DNA from 4 places in the Hymenobacter sediminicola genome. Region 2 is predicted to be linked to each of the others. Evidence: riboswitches for the same ligand, from Rfam matches in the RefSeq annotation. Region 2 holds a riboswitch; each other region holds the start of a gene.
What was found. A riboswitch is a leader RNA that binds a small molecule or an ion and turns the genes downstream of it on or off. The one in region 2 is predicted to bind S-adenosylmethionine.
Positions count from the first base shown of each region.

Region 1 (4,212 bases), 2.0 Mb from region 2:
TTATCAACGCATTACATATAAATATTTCTTTAAAATTAAGTCTAATTCGACCCACTTTCGGTATGGCTATCTGCATGTGTAGAGCGACATTCAGCAGAAACTAACAGCTTACTGGTATGAGCAAGACACACATTCTGATGTACCTGCTGTTGAGTTGGGCCACCGTGCTCAGCTCGTCTTGTAAAAAGGAGGAAACAGTGGATGGCCTGCGCATGATTGATGGCATACCTTATTACCACTTCACTGACAGCGACAAACCATGGCTATCCGCGCAGGAAGGCGAAGTCTGGAGATTTGAGAACCAGCAAGGCGTACAGCGAGGGTATCGAGTCAACAAAGTCTATCAACAAAATAAAGCTGATAAAAGAGAATACGGCCCTCCTGGAATACCTAGTGGTACACCTAAACTTTTGAGCTACCACGACCGAGTAACTGTTTGGTTGAGTGCCACTGATAGCATGCGCGGAACACAGGAAATACAATTTCATCGTGACGCTGCGATGCTTTCAAATTCGATATCCGGGGGATACGACAAGAATCGAAGCCAGTTTTACGTGGAAGGAATGTGGTACGGGTTTGTTGGCAATACGAATTTGAACAGCGACTATTTCAATTGTTGGGGTTTGAAGTTCCCACGCGGTGAGAACTTGAATGGTCCATTTATGCAGATCACAGTCCGGGGCCGGCAGTACAACGATGTCATTGCATTCATTGGCACAGATAGAGGACCCTCTTGCCCATCGGCACCTTCCTCTTTCATGCAGGAACTGTACTACGACCGCCGCGCGGGAATGGTGAAGATGGTCAGCAAAGCGGGCGAAGTGTGGGAAAGAGTGCCATAGCGGAACACTCTTTCCCGCTCTTCGCCTACCGGCTCGCGTCTTCGGCATTCCCCAGCTTGCTGTGCTTGCGGCCGTACCCGAAATAGATGCCTAGGCCGATAGCCAGCCACACGGCCAGCCGCAGCCACGTTTCCCACGGCAACGACACCATCATCAGCACGCAGGTCAGGATGCCGAGAATGGGCACCAGCGGCACGAACGGCGTGCGGAAGCCGCGCGGCGCGTTAGGCTCTTTCTTGCGCATAATCAGGATGCCCACGCACACCATTACAAAGGCCAGCAGCGTGCCGATGCTCGTCATCTCGCCCACTACCGAAATGGGCACGAAGCCGGCAAACAGCGCAATAAACAGCCCCAGCAAAAGATTCGACTGCAATGGCGTGCGGAACCGCTCGTGAATGCGGGCGAAAACCGGCGGCAGCAGGCCGTCCTTCGCCATGGAGAAAAATACGCGGCTCTGCCCCAGCAAATCCACCAGAATCACGGACGTGTAGCCGATGATAATGGCCAGAATCACGGCCGACGACAGCCAGGCATACGGCGTTTTTTCGATGGCAATGGCCACTGGCGCCGCACTGTCCTTGAACTCGGTGTAGTTAGCTAGGCCGGTCATCACGTGGCCGAAAAGCACAAACAGCACCGTACACACCAGCAGCGAGCCAATGATGCCGATGGGCATATTGCGCTGTGGATTCTTGGTCTCCTGCGCCATAGTAGCCACAATATCGAAGCCGATGAACACGAAGAATACTACGCCGGCCCCGCGCAGAATGCCGCTCCAGCCAAACTCGCCGAATACACCCGTATTCTGCGGAATGTATGGCTGGTAGTTAGCCGGATCAATGTATTGCCACCCCAGCCCGATAAACACCAGCACCACGGCCACTTTCAGCGTGACTACCAGCGCATTGAACCACGCTGAGCCTTGCGTGCCACGAATAATAATCATGGTAATGGCCAGCACAATGAGCATGGCCGGTACGTTCACAAAGCCGTGTACGATGCTTCCATCGGCGAGCTTGGCCGTTTCGAAAGGGGAAAGCACGAGCTGCGGTGGCAGGTTGATACCGTATTTGCTCAAGAATTTGAGCAGGTACTGCGACCAACTGATGGCTACCGTGGCAGCCCCCACCGAGTATTCCAGCACCAAGTCCCAACCGATAATCCAGGCAAACAGCTCACCCATAGTGGCGTAGGCGTAGGTGTAGGCTGAGCCGGACACAGGTACCATGGAGGCAAATTCGGCGTAGCACAGCGCTGAAAACGCACAACCCACCGCCGCCACAATGAAGGAAAGCGTAACGGCCGGCCCGGCATTGTTGGCGGCCGCAATACCGGTGAGGGAGAACAGGCCCGCCCCGATGATAACACCAATGCCGATGGTGATGAGATTGAAGCCGTTCAGGCTTCGTTTGAGAGTGTTAGCGCCCGTTTCAGCCGCTTCCTGCCGCAGCAGTTCCAATGATTTTTTAAGCATACAATAGGGCAGCACGAAGCGCAGCTTCGCGGATCAGTGAACAGGCCGGCGCCATCTGCCACGGGCAGAAGCGCAGAGCCGCATGCCAGCTAGGCAAGCGGGCCGGGCAGCCAGAAAATACAGGGGAAGAAAACGCAGGCAGGCATCAGCCTAGCCCATTACCAACCGACAAGGGATAGACCCGATCAGCAATTCCAGGTGCACTCAGCAGCAACAACAGCCTGTGCTACAACAGCCCCGGGCCTCCATAGGTAGGCGCCGGAAAGCAGCAGAAACAACGAAACGGGCAGTAAGGCGAGGCAGGAAATCCACGGCAACTTGTTTTTATATGGTCAGGAATTGGCACCGTTCCGGCAGTATCCGGGTGGTTGCCGACGCTTCATAGAGCCTGTCTCTCAGCGCCTCTGTATAAAAACAATCCTTTGTCGGTAAAGAATTGATGCGGCAAAGGTACGTTCGGCCGACGTGCATTTACAAACCGGCGTGTGGTACTTCCATAGCCACCTTGCGAAGAGCCGACCACACATTGCAGGTAAAGTTTAACCCCACTATTGACTTTTTTTTATTTCACCCGAACTATTCTATTTGAAAAAACTGGCATCTGAGTTGCGTATAGGCATTCCACAAGCACAAAAACTGCCCTCAAAGCGCAAGTGCCTCTTTTCTCAAATTCAACAATTCTAATACCTCTGTCATGAAAAATCCTCTCGTTCTGCTCGCTGTTTTTGCCTTTTCGGTTAGTGTAGCTTCAGCCCAGACAGCTACCACCAAACCCGACCGCAAGGCCAGAATGGAGCAGGCCGGCAAAACGCCAAAAACACCCGAACAGCGCGCCGACCACGCCGCGCAACGCCTCGCAAAGGAGTTGGGTTTATCCGCCGCTCAGACGGCACAAGTGCGTGAGCTGCACATTGTCCGGTACAAGGAAATGGAGGCCAAGCGCGCCCAGCTTGCCACCACCGACAAAACCCAGCGCCATCAGGCAATGAAGGCTGGCAAGGAGCGGTACGAAGCGCAGCTCAAACAAATCCTGAGTGCCGAGCAGTACACCAAATACGCCCAGCTGCGCGCTGAAAAAGCCGAAAAGCACAAAGGCCACCGCAAAGCCAAAGGTTAGTTTTCGCAGTGAATAAGCAAAGAGCCCCGCCAGCATTGGCGGGGCTCTTTTGTGCTTTGGTATTTTGAAAATACCGAGTCATCTTGAGCGGAGCGAAGGACCTTGTTATGCCCGACGCCGTTGATACTTGTGGGGGCGTGATAAGGTCCTTCGCTCCGCTCAGGATGACAACTCCTTTTTCGGTTCTTGGCCCTCAAACCAGCGCATGCGGTAGCAGTTGATAGCGGTTTCGCCAAGCTGCTCCAGAAGGCGGTAGTTAGCCACTGCTCCTACTGCCGCCCCAATAACGGGTACCAGCTGGGCCATTTTAGCGAGGTCGATGTAGTCGCGGTACTCCTGCTGGAAGGTGCGCCAATCGAAGTCGTGCACGTCGGGCGGAAGCGTGTGGCGGTAGGTTTCCCAGGTGGCAAGGCGCTGGTAGGTTTCATTGCGGGTGTGCTGGCTGCTGAAGGCCAGCTGGAAAATGTGCAACAGATAAACCCGCTCGGAATAGTCGCGCGCATCGTAGCCGTAGAGGGCGGCCACATCGAAAAGCAGCTTGAGCTTGATGCTGAGCAGCAGCGGAAAATCGGCGAGGCCGAGCAGGAAGCCACCGGCGCCCGTCACGGCTCCTTCGGCGGCGGCTGTATTGCGGTAGGCCCGGATGCGGCGTTGCACGGCCTCTTCGCGCTCCGCCAGCGTGCCCGTAAGAAGTGGCTTCTGCGTGACATACTCGGAGCCAAACAACACGCCGCGCACCATCTGCTTGATAGCCGAGGTAATAGCCGCGTGCACCT
Region 1 is NZ_CP060202.1:2,703,076-2,707,287, forward strand. It holds gene H4317_RS11560 (hypothetical protein) at 117-842, shown strand; gene H4317_RS11565 (amino acid permease) at 868-2,319, opposite strand; SAM riboswitch class I at 2,641-2,734, opposite strand; gene H4317_RS11570 (DUF4890 domain-containing protein) at 3,014-3,436, shown strand; gene H4317_RS11575 (EcsC family protein) at 3,596-4,212, opposite strand, start outside.
Region 1: another riboswitch for S-adenosylmethionine. It lies ahead of H4317_RS11565 (amino acid permease); the one in region 2 lies ahead of metH (methionine synthase).

Region 2 (4,212 bases):
TGTGCCGATTCGCGAACTGTAACTGATGTTGCTACACATATGTTTTCGACTTCACTATTTTTTTCTACTACCTCTTCAAGCAGGTGCGGGCAACAGGCACAAAGCACAGCTTACTGCTGAGTAATATCCTGAAACTCTAGATACATCTACCTGGCTGGAGGCAGTAATTCGTACTGTTTATTGCACCACCACTTCCACGCGGCGGTTGCGGGGGCGTTGCTGCGGGTCACGGTTGTCCACTATGGGGTGGGTGCCGCCGTAGCCACGGGCCGTTAGCCGCACCGAGTCGATGCCTTGCTGCACGAGGTACTGCCGCACCACGCGTGCCCGCTGCTCGGACAGGCGCAGGTTGAGAGCAACATCTCCCACATTATCCGTGTGGCCTCCTATTTCGAGGCGCAGTGTAGGCTGAGCCCGCAACGTACGGGCCAATTCATTCAGCACCGGCCGCGACGAGGGCAGCAGTGCAGCTGTACTCTGCGTGAAATACAAGTTAGGCAGCGTAACAGCGGAACCAGCCCGTAATGCACCTAAGTCAGGTAGCGTGGCAGCCGTATCCGTAGTAACGTTGGCACGGGGTGGGGCTACATCCGCCGTTGCTCTGGACTGCGCTACCGCCACCGACCGGCGTGTTTGGCGCGCGGCAGCGGCGGGCCGGGGCGCCGGCTGCACCGCAACAGGTGGCGCGGGTGCGGGTCTGGTGGGCGGGCGAGTGGGTTCAGGAATCGGTTTAGCCGTGGCCGGAAGAGCGGCAAAAAGCTGTTGCTGGCTAACGGGCTGGAATTCAGATGTTGGCTGGTCGGTGCGGCGCCACTGTAGCAGTGCCCTTGACTCCCAGCGGTTCTGAAAATATTCGACTCGCAACGGATAGTAGCGGCCTCCTTCCAGCCGAATGCGCACGGAAGCCGGCACGTGGTCCTGGTCGCGCCAGAAATCGATGAGGCGTTTCCTGCCCAGCCAGAAACGCAGCCCGTCATCCATCACGGTACTGAACTCATACTCGCCGGTTTCAGGCACCAGCAGCCAGCCTTCCCAGCGCACCGAGAAATATTCGGCCTGCACCCCGGGCGCAGGCGGCTTCTTGTCCCAGTTGAAATCAATAGCTGCGTCGGAGCGGGTAAGCACCTTCTGCTCGAAATTCATCCCATTGTAATACGTGCCCTGCAGGCCAGTACCGGCCGGCATTTTCTGTGCCAGGCTATTTCCGGCCCATAGGAGCAGCCCCGGCAGCACAACAGTGTAGAAACGAAGTAGCATAGTCAACCATTAATGGGAAACAGAAACGACCAACTAGGAAACGATACTATATGCCAGCAATTATATTAATTCAGCTCAAAACTTCTTTGCTCTTCCGGCTGGCTCCTGGCTTGCTAGGCCTCTTTTCTACGAATTGAAATTTGAAGATTCCGGTTGTATCTTCGCTGTGTTACTTATCCAGAAAGACCGAGGGACTGGGCCCGACGACGTCTTAGCAACCTGAAATAAAACAAGGTGCTAATTCCCTTTCCAGGGCCTTTGCGGGCAATGGAAGAAGATAAGTACGGAACCGGCCTTCGCGCCCGGCTCTTTCTGGATAGGCACTTTTTGCCGCTGATTCCCCTTAGAAGAGCCGATATGCCGACCGTCCTCCCTGCCTCCGCCACTACTGCGTCTCCCCTCCACGACATCCTGCGTCAGCGCGTGCTGATTCTCGACGGCGCTATGGGCACCATGATTCAGCGCCATACGCTCACGGAGGAGGATTTCCGGGGCACGCGCTTCGCCGACCACCCCAAGCCTCTGCGCGGCAACAACGACCTGCTCAGCCTCACGCGGCCTGATATTATCCGCGGCATTCACGACGAGTATTTCGCGGCCGGGGCCGACATGGTGGAAACCAACACGTTTAGCGGCACCACCATCGCCCAGGCCGACTACGGGCTGGAGCATGTGGTATATGAGCTGAACTACGAGTCGGCGCGGCTGGCGCGGGAGTCGGCTGATGCGTTTACGGCCCTCACGCCCGACAAGCCGCGCTTCGTGGCCGGGGCCGTGGGGCCCACCAACCGCACCGCCAGCCTCTCGCCCGACGTGAACCGCCCCGGCTTCCGGGCCGTGACGTTCGATGAGCTGGCCACCGCCTATCTGGAGCAGGTGCGCGGCCTCGTGGACGGCGGCTCCGACGCGCTGCTCATCGAAACCATCTTCGACACGCTCAACGCCAAAGCAGCTTTGTACGCGGTGCAGAAGTTCTTCGACGAAGGCGGCAAAGTGGTGCCCGTCATGATTTCGGGCACGATTACCGACGCTTCGGGCCGCACCCTGAGCGGGCAGACGGTGGAGGCCTTCTGGAACTCCATCCGCCACCTGCCGCTCTTGAGCGTAGGGCTGAACTGCGCCCTCGGTGCCGACCAGCTGAAGGTGTACATCAAGGAGCTGAGCCGCATTGCCGACGTACACATTTCGGCTTACCCCAACGCCGGCTTGCCCAACGCGTTTGGTGGCTACGATGAGTCGGCCCAGGAATTTGCGGGCGTGGTGGAAGGCTACCTGGCCGACGGACTGGTGACGGTGGTGGGCGGCTGTTGCGGCACCACGCCCCAGCACATCGGTGAGCTGGCCCGGCTGGCGGAGAAATACGCGCCACGGGCGTTACCGGAAGTACCCAAAGCCACCCGCCTGAGTGGCCTGGAACCGTTCGGCGTGTATCCCGACAGTCTGTTCGTGAACGTGGGCGAGCGGTGCAACGTGACGGGTAGCCGAGCCTTCGCCCGCCTCATCCGCACCGGCAACTATGAGCAGGCCCTGCAGGTGGCCCGCGACCAAGTGGAAGGCGGCGCGCAGGTCATCGACGTGAACATGGACGAAGGCATGCTGGACTCGGAGCAGGCCATGACTACGTTCCTGAACCTGATTGCTTCGGAGCCCGACATTTCGCGGGTGCCCGTCATGATTGACTCCTCGAAGTGGAGCGTGCTCGAAGCCGGCCTCAAGTGCGTGCAGGGCAAGAGCATCGTCAACTCCATTTCGCTCAAGGAAGGCGAAGAAGTATTTAAACAGCGGGCCCGTACCGTGCGCCAGTACGGCGCGGCCGTGGTGGTTATGGCCTTCGACGAGAACGGCCAGGCCGACAACTACGAGAAGCGCATCGAAATCTGCCGGCGCAGCTACGATATCCTGGTGAACGAAGTCGGTTTCCCGGCCGAGGACATCATCTTCGACCCCAACATCCTGACGGTGGGCACCGGCATGGAAGAGCACCGCAACTACGCGCTGGACTTCATCGAGGCCGTCCGCTGGATTAAAGCCAACCTGCCCGGCGCCCTCACCAGCGGTGGCGTCTCAAACATCAGTTTCTCCTTCCGCGGCAACGACGTGGTGCGCGAGGCCATGCACTCTTCCTTCCTCTACCACGCCATCCGCGCCGGCCTGGACATGGGCATCGTGAACCCCAGTCAGCTGGCTGTGTACGACGAGGTTCCGAAGGACCTGCTGGAGCTGGTGGAAGACGTGCTCCTGAACCGTCGCCCCGATGCTACTGAGCGTCTCGTGGACTTTGCCGACACGGTGAAGCAGAAGGACAAGGTGGAAGTGGTGGCCGACGCCTGGCGCAGCCTCCCGGTGAAGGAACGCCTGCAACACGCGCTGGTGAAAGGCATTACCGAATTCATCGACCAGGACACCGAGGAGGTGCGGCAGCTGGTGGGCCGCCCGCTGGAGGTGATTGAAGGCCCGCTAATGGCCGGTATGAACGTGGTGGGTGACCTGTTCGGGGCGGGCAAAATGTTTTTGCCCCAGGTGGTGAAATCGGCCCGGGTGATGAAGAAAGCGGTGGCCTACTTGGAGCCCTACCTGCTGGCCGACAAGCAGAGCGGCGACCGGCAAACAGCCGGCAAAATTCTGCTGGCCACAGTGAAAGGCGACGTGCACGACATCGGCAAGAACATCGTGGGCGTGGTGCTGGCCTGCAACAACTTCGATATTGTGGACCTGGGCGTGATGGTGCCGCTGGAACGTATTCTCGACGAAGCCGCCAAGCAGCAAGTGGACGTCATCGGGCTAAGCGGCCTGATTACACCGAGCCTCGATGAAATGGTGTACGTGGCGCAGGAAATGGAGAAGCGCGGCCTGAAAACGCCGTTGCTCATCGGTGGTGCTACCACCTCACGCCTGCACGCCGCCGTGAAGATTGCGCCCAACTACTCCGGACCCATCGTGCACGTCAACGACGCG
Region 2 is NZ_CP060202.1:215,634-219,845, forward strand. It holds gene H4317_RS00995 (PA14 domain-containing protein) at 178-1,257, opposite strand; SAM riboswitch class I at 1,428-1,541, shown strand; gene metH (methionine synthase) at 1,615-4,212, shown strand, end outside.

Region 3 (4,212 bases), 770 kb from region 2:
TTGTCAATAGCAGCTGCAGGTTGCTCCTCGAAGCGAAAAGTATAGTCTGGTTGAGTTAAACCGTCCGATAACCCGGTAAACGGCACAGAATCAATGAACATAGGTCTGGACGTAAAATCGTTCGAGTACATGTGTGATTTGAGCGGTTTCAATCAGGAATCCGTCATGGCCGAAGGGCGAGTCCATCTCGGCGTACATGGCCCCCTGGATGTAGCGTGCCAGTAACTGCTGCTCGGCAGGCGGAAATAGCACATCCGACGTAATACCAATCACCAGTGTACGGGCCCGAATCCGCTCCAGCGCCGCCCGAATGCCGCTTCGGCCGCGCCCTACATGGTGCGTGTCCATTGTCCGGGAAAGGGCCACGTAGGAGTGGGCGTTGAAGCGGGCCACCAGCTTGTCGCCCTGGTAGCGCTGGTAGGAACTGGCCCTATAGTCGTCCAGCGCTTCCTCGTTGGGCTCGGTCTGGCTCCGCTGGTAAGCGTCATAGCTGCGGTAGCTAAGCAGGGCCACCGCCCTAGCTGCCCGCAGGCCAGCGGCGCCCCCATCGGGAGCAGTGGTAGAGTAACTTGGGTCGGCGAGAATAGCCAGCCGCTGCGCTTCATTGAACGCAATGCCCCAAGCCGAATGACGCGCATTGGTGGCCAGTAGCACTAGATTTTCAAACAAGGCCGGCCGCTGCACCGCCCATTCCACCGCTTGCTGCCCGCCCAATGAGCCACCAATTAGGGTATGAATTTGGTGCAGGGCCAGATGCTCCCGTAGCGCCTCATGCACCGCCACCAGGTCGCGGACGGTGAGAAGCGGAAACTCCTGATAAGCCGCCAGACCGGTTGTTTCGTCCACGGAAAGCGGACCGGTGCTGCCATAGCAAGAGCCCACCACATTGGCGCAGACAATAAACCAGTCCGCAGGGTCGAAATAGCAGCTTGCTCCGAACAGGCCGGGCCACCAGTCCAGCACGTTGGCGTTGGCGGTCAGGGCGTGGCATACCCATACCACGTTGTCGCGGGTGGGCTTGAGGTGGCCGTAGGTCTGGTATGCTACTTCCACCTGCGGCAGCACGGCGCCACTTTCCAGCCGTAAAGCACGGGGCAGCCGGAAGAAGTGCGGTTCGTCGCTCATAACTCGTCAAATGAAATTGAAACGGATACCCATTTCGGAATGCAGCTGAAGCCATGCTTCAGAATGCCTTTTATTAGTATAGCCCGCAGGCTGAGCCAGCTTCTGCCAGCTCAGCCCCGGCTATGGGCGGACAAGTAGGGCTACTTCCCTCTCTCACAAAAAAAGCAGCTTCTTGCCCGCGTACCGCTAGTCTGGAGGTGAAGCCGGCCGCCCTCTCAAAACGGCCGGACTTTACCCCTCTCTCTAGACCTCCAGCGTAGCGGCATGTTCGGGTTGCGGCTCCGGCAGCAGCGTGCTGTCCGAAGTCTGGGTTTTCTGCGGTACGGCATTGCGCACCGCCTCAAACGCCTGCGCCAGATCAGCGCGAATATCTTCGAAGTGCTCAATGCCCACCGACAAACGCAGCAACGTTGGCGTAACGCCGGCGGCGCGCTGCTCGGCTTCGGAAAGCTGCTGGTGCGTAGTAGCTGAGGGCTGGATGATGAGCGTTTTGGCGTCGCCGACGTTGGCCAAGTGGCTCACCAGTTTCAGGTTGTCGATAAATTGAGTCGCCGTATCCTTGCTGCCTCTGATGGCGAAGGTGAGCACCCCGCCAGCACCGCGGGTCAGGTATTTCTGAGCTAGCCCGTAATAGGGGCTGCTTTTCAGACCCGGATAGTTCACCGCTTCCACTTGCGGATGCTGTTCCAGCCACGTCGCGATGCGCAGCGTGTTTTCCACAGTGCGCTCCACGCGTAGGCTCAGCGTTTCGAGGCCTTGCAATAACAGGAAAGAGTTGAATGGGCTTTGTGAAGGCCCAAAATCGCGCAGCCCTTCTACCCGGGCCCGGATAATAAAGGCAATGTTGCCGAATGGCCCGCCTTTGCCAAATACCTCATTGAATACCAGCCCGTGGTAGCCCTCACTCGGCTCCGTAAACTGCGGAAACTTGCCGTTGCCGAAATCATAGGTGCCACCATCCACAATCACGCCCCCGATGCTGGTGCCGTGTCCGCCAATCCATTTCGTGGCCGATTCTACCACGATGTGCGCGCCGTGCTCCAGGGGCCGGAACAAGTAGCCGCCCGCCCCAAACGTATTATCGACGATTAGTGGCAGGTCGTGCTTCTTGGCAATGGCCGCAATCCGCTCGAAGTCCGGCACGCTGAAGCTGGGGTTGCCGATGGTCTCGAGGTAGAGTGCCTTGGTGTTCTCATCAATCAGTGCCTCAAACTTTTCTGGCCGGTCGCCATCAGCGAAGCGAACCTCAATGCCCAGCCGTTTGAAGGCCACTTTAAATTGGTTGTAGGTGCCACCATACAGATGCGTGGTACTCACAAAATTGTCGCCAGCCTGCAGAATGTTGTTGAGGGCAATGAACTGCGCGGCCTGCCCCGATGCTACAGCCAACGCCGCTACGCCGCCTTCCAACGCCGCAATACGCTGCTCAAACACATCGGTAGTCGGGTTCATCAAACGGGTGTAGATGTTGCCGAACTCCTTCAGCGCAAACAGGTTGGCGCCGTGCTCTGCATTCTTGAACACGTAGGAAGTAGTTTGGTGAATAGGCACTGCGCGGGACCCGGTTACGGGGTCGGGCTGCTGGCCGGCGTGGAGTTGGAGCGTCTCGAAATGAAGGGCTGGAGTAGACATAGTAGTCTTTGATTTTAAGAAAGAAGCAGGAGGAAAAGCGAAGTGAAATACGCTGAAACGGCTACTGTAATGCGCACAGGGGCCACAGCCTCAGTATCGGCTGACGATGCAGCACGGCAAACAGTAAACTGTGGGAGGGTCCGCCAACGGCCGCCACGGGAATGCCGGGCATAGGCGTTGGGGAAGGCAGGAGCGCTGGCTAACCGGAAATCAGGCTAGCAACAACACGCGCCGCAACAGCGCTTTCGCAGTCTAGAAGTAGAAGCCGCAATGGCAGGCTCAGAAACGCGGAAACCCAGCGGCGAGGCGGTATGCCAAGAGGCAACCGGGGCGGCAGGGTACGGCAGAACGAAAGCGAGGGTGTTTTCCATGGCACTCGAGTTATATGCCCCGTCGGCAAAAGCCGGTCGGGCAGGAATTGGCACCTTTCGCGCGGTCGAAGGTTGCCAGCGGGTCAGGGAGCCTGTTCTCTCGCCGCTTCTGTATAAATCCTATGAAAACTGCCCCGCCGCGAGCGGGGGAGTACCGAGTTGGTGTTGCAAAGGTATACGCGCAAATTTGATATCCGCAATAGCTGCGAAAAATATTTTACGTGTCAGCACAGATTGCTAGCAGTATTTATAAAATGCTATTAACATATTATAAATCAAAGTAATATGATTTTTAGATGCATGGTGATCTACGCTCAGGCTAACCACAGGCATCCAAACCAGGTGGCAGAACTATACTGATAGTGCCCGGATCAGTAGGGGTAAAACAAGTGTCTTCGGCCAATTAGAGCAATAAAAAAGCCACTCAGATTTGAGTGGCTTTTATAACTTTTCCTGTGTGGGGAAATCTATAATTTAGGCATCGTAAGCACTTGGCCTACCTCAATGTGGTCGGGATTAGAACCGATGATGCCTTTGTTGGCATCGTAGATCTGGTGCCATTTGGCAGCATCTCCGTAATGGTTTTTGGCAATTTTCGACAGCGAATCACCGCTTACTACGGTGTAGGTTTCACCTTGCTCAGCATTCGCGTTGGCATTGCCGAAAAAATCGGTACCACCTCCGGCAGCGGGCTTGTTAGCGGGCTCAACGGGCTTTTTTTCGCCTTCATTCGAGAGAAAATCAAACAGTCCCATAGTCGTGCGTTGGTTTTGGATGAGAGGGAGAAAGATTGACGAGAAACACAACGGTTGCTGGTCAGGGCTTTTTACGCCAAGGCCAACAATAAGTTATGAGCATCCGTGCGTCATATTCAGGCTTTGAAGTATTGAACAACTTGCGGGTTGCTGCCGTAAGAAGCCCAACAACTGCTACAATGCCAGCCAGTGCTTGGCGCGTGCATCAAGAGCAGTACTCATCTCCCAACCAACCATCAAGAAACGTATGAAAACCCTCTCCCATCCGTTCCGCTACCTGGCCAGCCTGCTCGTGCTGGTTTCGCTCTTCACGGCTTCCTGTGGAAGCA
Region 3 is NZ_CP060202.1:3,954,156-3,958,367, reverse strand. It holds gene H4317_RS16945 (hypothetical protein) at 1-101, opposite strand, end outside; gene H4317_RS16940 (homoserine O-acetyltransferase family protein) at 91-1,125, opposite strand; gene H4317_RS16935 (O-acetylhomoserine aminocarboxypropyltransferase/cysteine synthase family protein) at 1,369-2,757, opposite strand; SAM riboswitch class I at 3,136-3,248, opposite strand; gene H4317_RS16930 (LysM peptidoglycan-binding domain-containing protein) at 3,596-3,883, opposite strand; gene H4317_RS16925 (lipocalin family protein) at 4,131-4,212, shown strand, end outside.
Region 3: another riboswitch for S-adenosylmethionine. It lies ahead of H4317_RS16935 (O-acetylhomoserine aminocarboxypropyltransferase/cysteine synthase family protein); the one in region 2 lies ahead of metH (methionine synthase).

Region 4 (4,212 bases), 1.9 Mb from region 2:
GTCCACAGTGAGCAATCCATTTCTTCTCAAAACTAGGCGCTCATGACAGTTTTCCTGATTCTGTTGTTGTCTCATCTCGCTACCACAGCAGCCAGCCTGAGGCTACACCGCCGCCTGTTTGCCGGCCGTTCTTTTCAGTTTCCCCGAACCATAGATACAGCCGTGCAGGATCCGGTTTTCCGGGCGTTGCTGCTACTGGGCATCATCCTGCCTTATGTCGTTGCATTGGTGATTAATACGTTGGTTTTCAAGCTGGATTATGCTTCCGGGCGCTATACCTGGACACTGGCACTACATACCAGCCTGAGCATCCTGTACTACCAGGCCAGCCTCCGTGCTGCGTCCAAGAAAAAACGTTCTTAGCTCTACTTACTATGAAAAAAGATCTTCTTTTTCCTTTGCTGACTTGGTCCCTGCTGACATCGTTGGTATACCTGGCAATGCTTTATGCGGTATTCTACAACTGGATGGATGCTGATACCGGATTATTCCGCGACGACAAGATGATTCTGCTGCCTGTGGTACCGGGGCTGCTGATGCTGCTGGCGGAAGGACTGCTCCACACATTTCCAATCTACCAGCACCGCGCAGAGGCGTTCCGCAACCACCTGAATCCAGTAAAAGGCATCTGGCTGCTGCTAGTGCTTTCATTGGGCACGTTGGTGTTCTGCTTTTCCCTCGATCTGCTTTACTGCCAGTTTGTGGATGCCAGCATTCCGCAGACCTACGCCGAAACCGTGGCCCAGATGTCGCTGAAAGGCGGGCGTGTCCCCGACGATTCTGTTGTTCGCTCGTTCGCGCAACTTCCTTTTTTCGCGCAGAACATCTTCATGAACATCATTTCCATCATTTTGGGCAACGTGCTGGCCCTCATGATTGGCCGTAGTATTGCGAAGCCCCTAGTGCCACAGCTCACTTGAGGCCTTATTCCGGCACCCAGAGTAAGCAGCCAAGCAGTACGCCTGAACTTCTGTTCTGAAGGCTGAAACGAAAAAGGGCCGGACGGCTTCTGGCACTTGTGCCGAAACCGCCCGGCCCTTTTTCTATTGCGTATTTCCGATGGCACCAGCGGCAGCTTCTACTGCTTGTCTACTGCTTGGGCAGCCCGCAACGAGCCCGGTAGCCGCACGACACAAATACCTGGCTCCCGCAGCCAGCGGGCCTGCGCCAACTGTTCTAGCCCAATAGTACCGGTCAGGTAGTGGCCCCGCACATCGGATTGGAACTGCTCATGCACGCGGCTAAAATCGGCCGGGTCTGGGGCTGTTTCCGCCGTAAACGTAACCAGTACTTCCACCTCAGCAGCGGCGGCCCCCAACGCCAGATGGGTTTGCTGGCGCAGTTTTTTGTACTCGTAGCGGTAGCCATAGGTGAGGGCCGACAGGTCGCTGAGCACGGCCGAAGCGGTAGGAAAAGCCCCGGCACCGCGGCCCAGAAAAAACTGCCGGTCGGCGAAACTGCTTTGGGTGATGAGGCCATTGTATTCGTCGTGCACATGCGCTAGTTCGTGCTCCGGCTTCACCAGGGTAGGCAGCACCGCCGCCGCAATAGTGCCGTTGGGCAAGCGCCGCGCTTCTGCCACCAGCTTCAGAGCATAGCCTTGTTCCTTCGCATACGCCGTAGCCAGTGGGCTTAGCCTGTCGATGCCAAGCGTAAGCAGTTGCTCAGGGGCCACTACCAGCCCAAAGGCATGGGCTAGCAGCAGCACCAGCTTGTTGCGAGCATCAAGACCTTCCACATCCAGAGCGGGGTTGCTCTCGGCGAAGCCCAAGGCCTGCGCTTGGCTTAATGCCTGCCCAAACGACAAGGCGTCGCGGTGCATGGCCGTAAGAATGTAATTGGTGGAGCCGTTGATGATACCTTCCACCGACTCCAGCAAATCCGTGTCGTAGTACTCTTCCAGATTGCGGATTACGGGCAGGCTGGCACAAGCAGCTGCTTCGTAGAGGAGCGGCGTGCCCGTTTCACGCTGCAACTCAATAAGCTCCCCCAGATGCTCAGCCAGCATCTTTTTGTTAGCCGTTACGACTGCTTTACCCCGGCGCAGTGCCTCGGTCACAATGAGGTAGGCTTCGTCAGCATCGTCAATCAATTCTACTATTACGTCCAACGCAGGGTCGTCGAGCAAGTCGTGGCGGCTGAAGGTAAACAGGCCTGGAGGCAACGTACGCGGCTTAGCGCGGTCCTTCACCCCGATACGCCCGATGCGGGCCCGCAGGCCCGGCGTACGCTCCAGTACCGTGTGCAGCCCCTGCCCTACCACTCCGAAGCCAAACAGCCCGATATTGATGTTTTTACGCAGCATATTCAATACCTAAACAGTCCAGGAAAACAAACCAGAAGTAGCCAGCCCAGGCCATAGTAGGGCAACATCAGCACAGGTTTTCTTTCCGAATGCCTGAGCAGCGGCAGTGGTAGCAGGTTGAGAACAGCATGTGGTACGCATAGGAAAAGGACGTATTGAGGTGAATGAAACGCCTCCCCTACCAAAGCACCTGATCAAGATTCCTTACCGAAATGGGCATAAAAAAAGCCCTTCCGATAAGTCAGAAGAGCCGCACCCGCAGCAGCGGGGCATCATTCAGCTTATCTTCTCCCAAGCCTGCCGTAGCACGCCTGAAACAGGATTTAGCACCTGGTATTGCTACTGGTTGCTAAGGCATCATAGGGCCTGTCCCTCCGCCTTTCTTGATAAGTACTCCGTGAAAGGAGCGCACGGCAAATATACAACCCGAAGCAGCAGACGCAAGTAGGTATACCTGCACTAGACATTTGCAGCGCGGCAACCAATGGCATTGGCCGGCGTTGTGGCTTTCTGTTACCTTTGAGTCCGCAAATTCCCCACCCAATACTCCAACCCCTACCCCAACCGCATGGCACGAGTGGAAATGACGATGCCCAAGATGGGCGAATCCATCATGGAAGGCACCGTCCTGAAATGGCTTAAACAAGTTGGCGACACCATCGAGCAGGATGAATCCGTGCTTGAAGTAGCAACCGACAAAGTTGATACCGAAGTGCCTGCCATTCATGCCGGCGTGCTGCAGGAAATTCTGGTGCAGGAAGGCCAGGTAGTAGCCGTAGGCGCTCCTATTGCTATTGTGGAAACTGATGCAGCCAATGCTGGTGCTTCTGCTCCGGCAGCTGCCCAAGCCACTGCTACCTCCTCCGACAACGGCGTGGCGGCAGTGCCCTATCTGCCCGAAGCCGGCGACCCACAGGCCAACCAAGCGCAGGCAGTGAGTGCCCCAGCCGCTCAGCCGCAGCCGGGCCGCTTCTATTCGCCGCTGGTGCTCAGCATTGCCCGCGAAGAAGGCATTTCGATGGCCGACCTAGAGTATCTGCCCGGTACTGGTAGCGAAGGCCGGGTCACGAAGAAAGATATTCTTGACTATGTAGCTGGCGGCAAGAAGCCACTTGGTGCTGCACAGGCGGCGGCAGCTCAACCAGCAGCTCAGCAGGCCCCCGCTACTCCTGCTCTTCAGGCAGCAGTTCCGGCAGCACAGCCAGTAGCCCAAACACCAGCGGCAGCGCCCAAAGCGGCGCCCTCAGTAAGTGGAAACCAGGAACTGATTGAGATGGACCGGATGCGCAAAATGATTGCGCAACGCATGGTTGACTCTAAGCGCATCTCGCCCCACGTTACTTCCTTCGTAGAGGCCGACGTGACGGACATCGTGAACTGGCGCAACAAGCACAAGGATGGCTACAAGAAGCGCGAGGGCGAAAACCTCACCTTCACGCCCATCTTCATCCAGGCCATTGCGCGCGCTATCCAGGACTTCCCGAACATCAACGTATCGGTAGAAGGCGACTACATCATCAAGAAGCGTGACATCAACGTGGGTGTAGCGGTGGCGCTGCCTTCCGGCAACCTCATTGTGCCCGTGATTCACAACGCCGACCAGCTTAACCTCAACGGCTTGAGCAAGCGGGTGAATGACCTCGCCAACCGCGCCCGCGCCAACAAGCTGAAGCCCGAAGATCTGGAAGGCGGCACCTACACGGTATCCAACGTCGGCTCATTCGGCAACGTGATGGGCACGCCCATCATCATGCAGCCACAGGTAGCCATCATGGCTGTTGGCGCTATCAAGAAGAAGCCGGCCGTCATCGAAACTCCGCAGGGCGACTTGATTGGCATTCGCCACTTCATGTTCCTGAGCCACAGCTACGACCACCGCGTGGTAGATGGCTCGCTCGGTGGCCAAT
Region 4 is NZ_CP060202.1:2,842,129-2,846,340, forward strand. It holds gene H4317_RS12135 (HTTM domain-containing protein) at 1-36, shown strand, start outside; gene H4317_RS12140 (hypothetical protein) at 43-363, shown strand; gene H4317_RS12145 (hypothetical protein) at 399-920, shown strand; gene H4317_RS12150 (homoserine dehydrogenase) at 1,079-2,305, opposite strand; SAM riboswitch class I at 2,584-2,698, opposite strand; gene H4317_RS12155 (dihydrolipoamide acetyltransferase family protein) at 2,874-4,212, shown strand, end outside.
Region 4: another riboswitch for S-adenosylmethionine. It lies ahead of H4317_RS12150 (homoserine dehydrogenase); the one in region 2 lies ahead of metH (methionine synthase).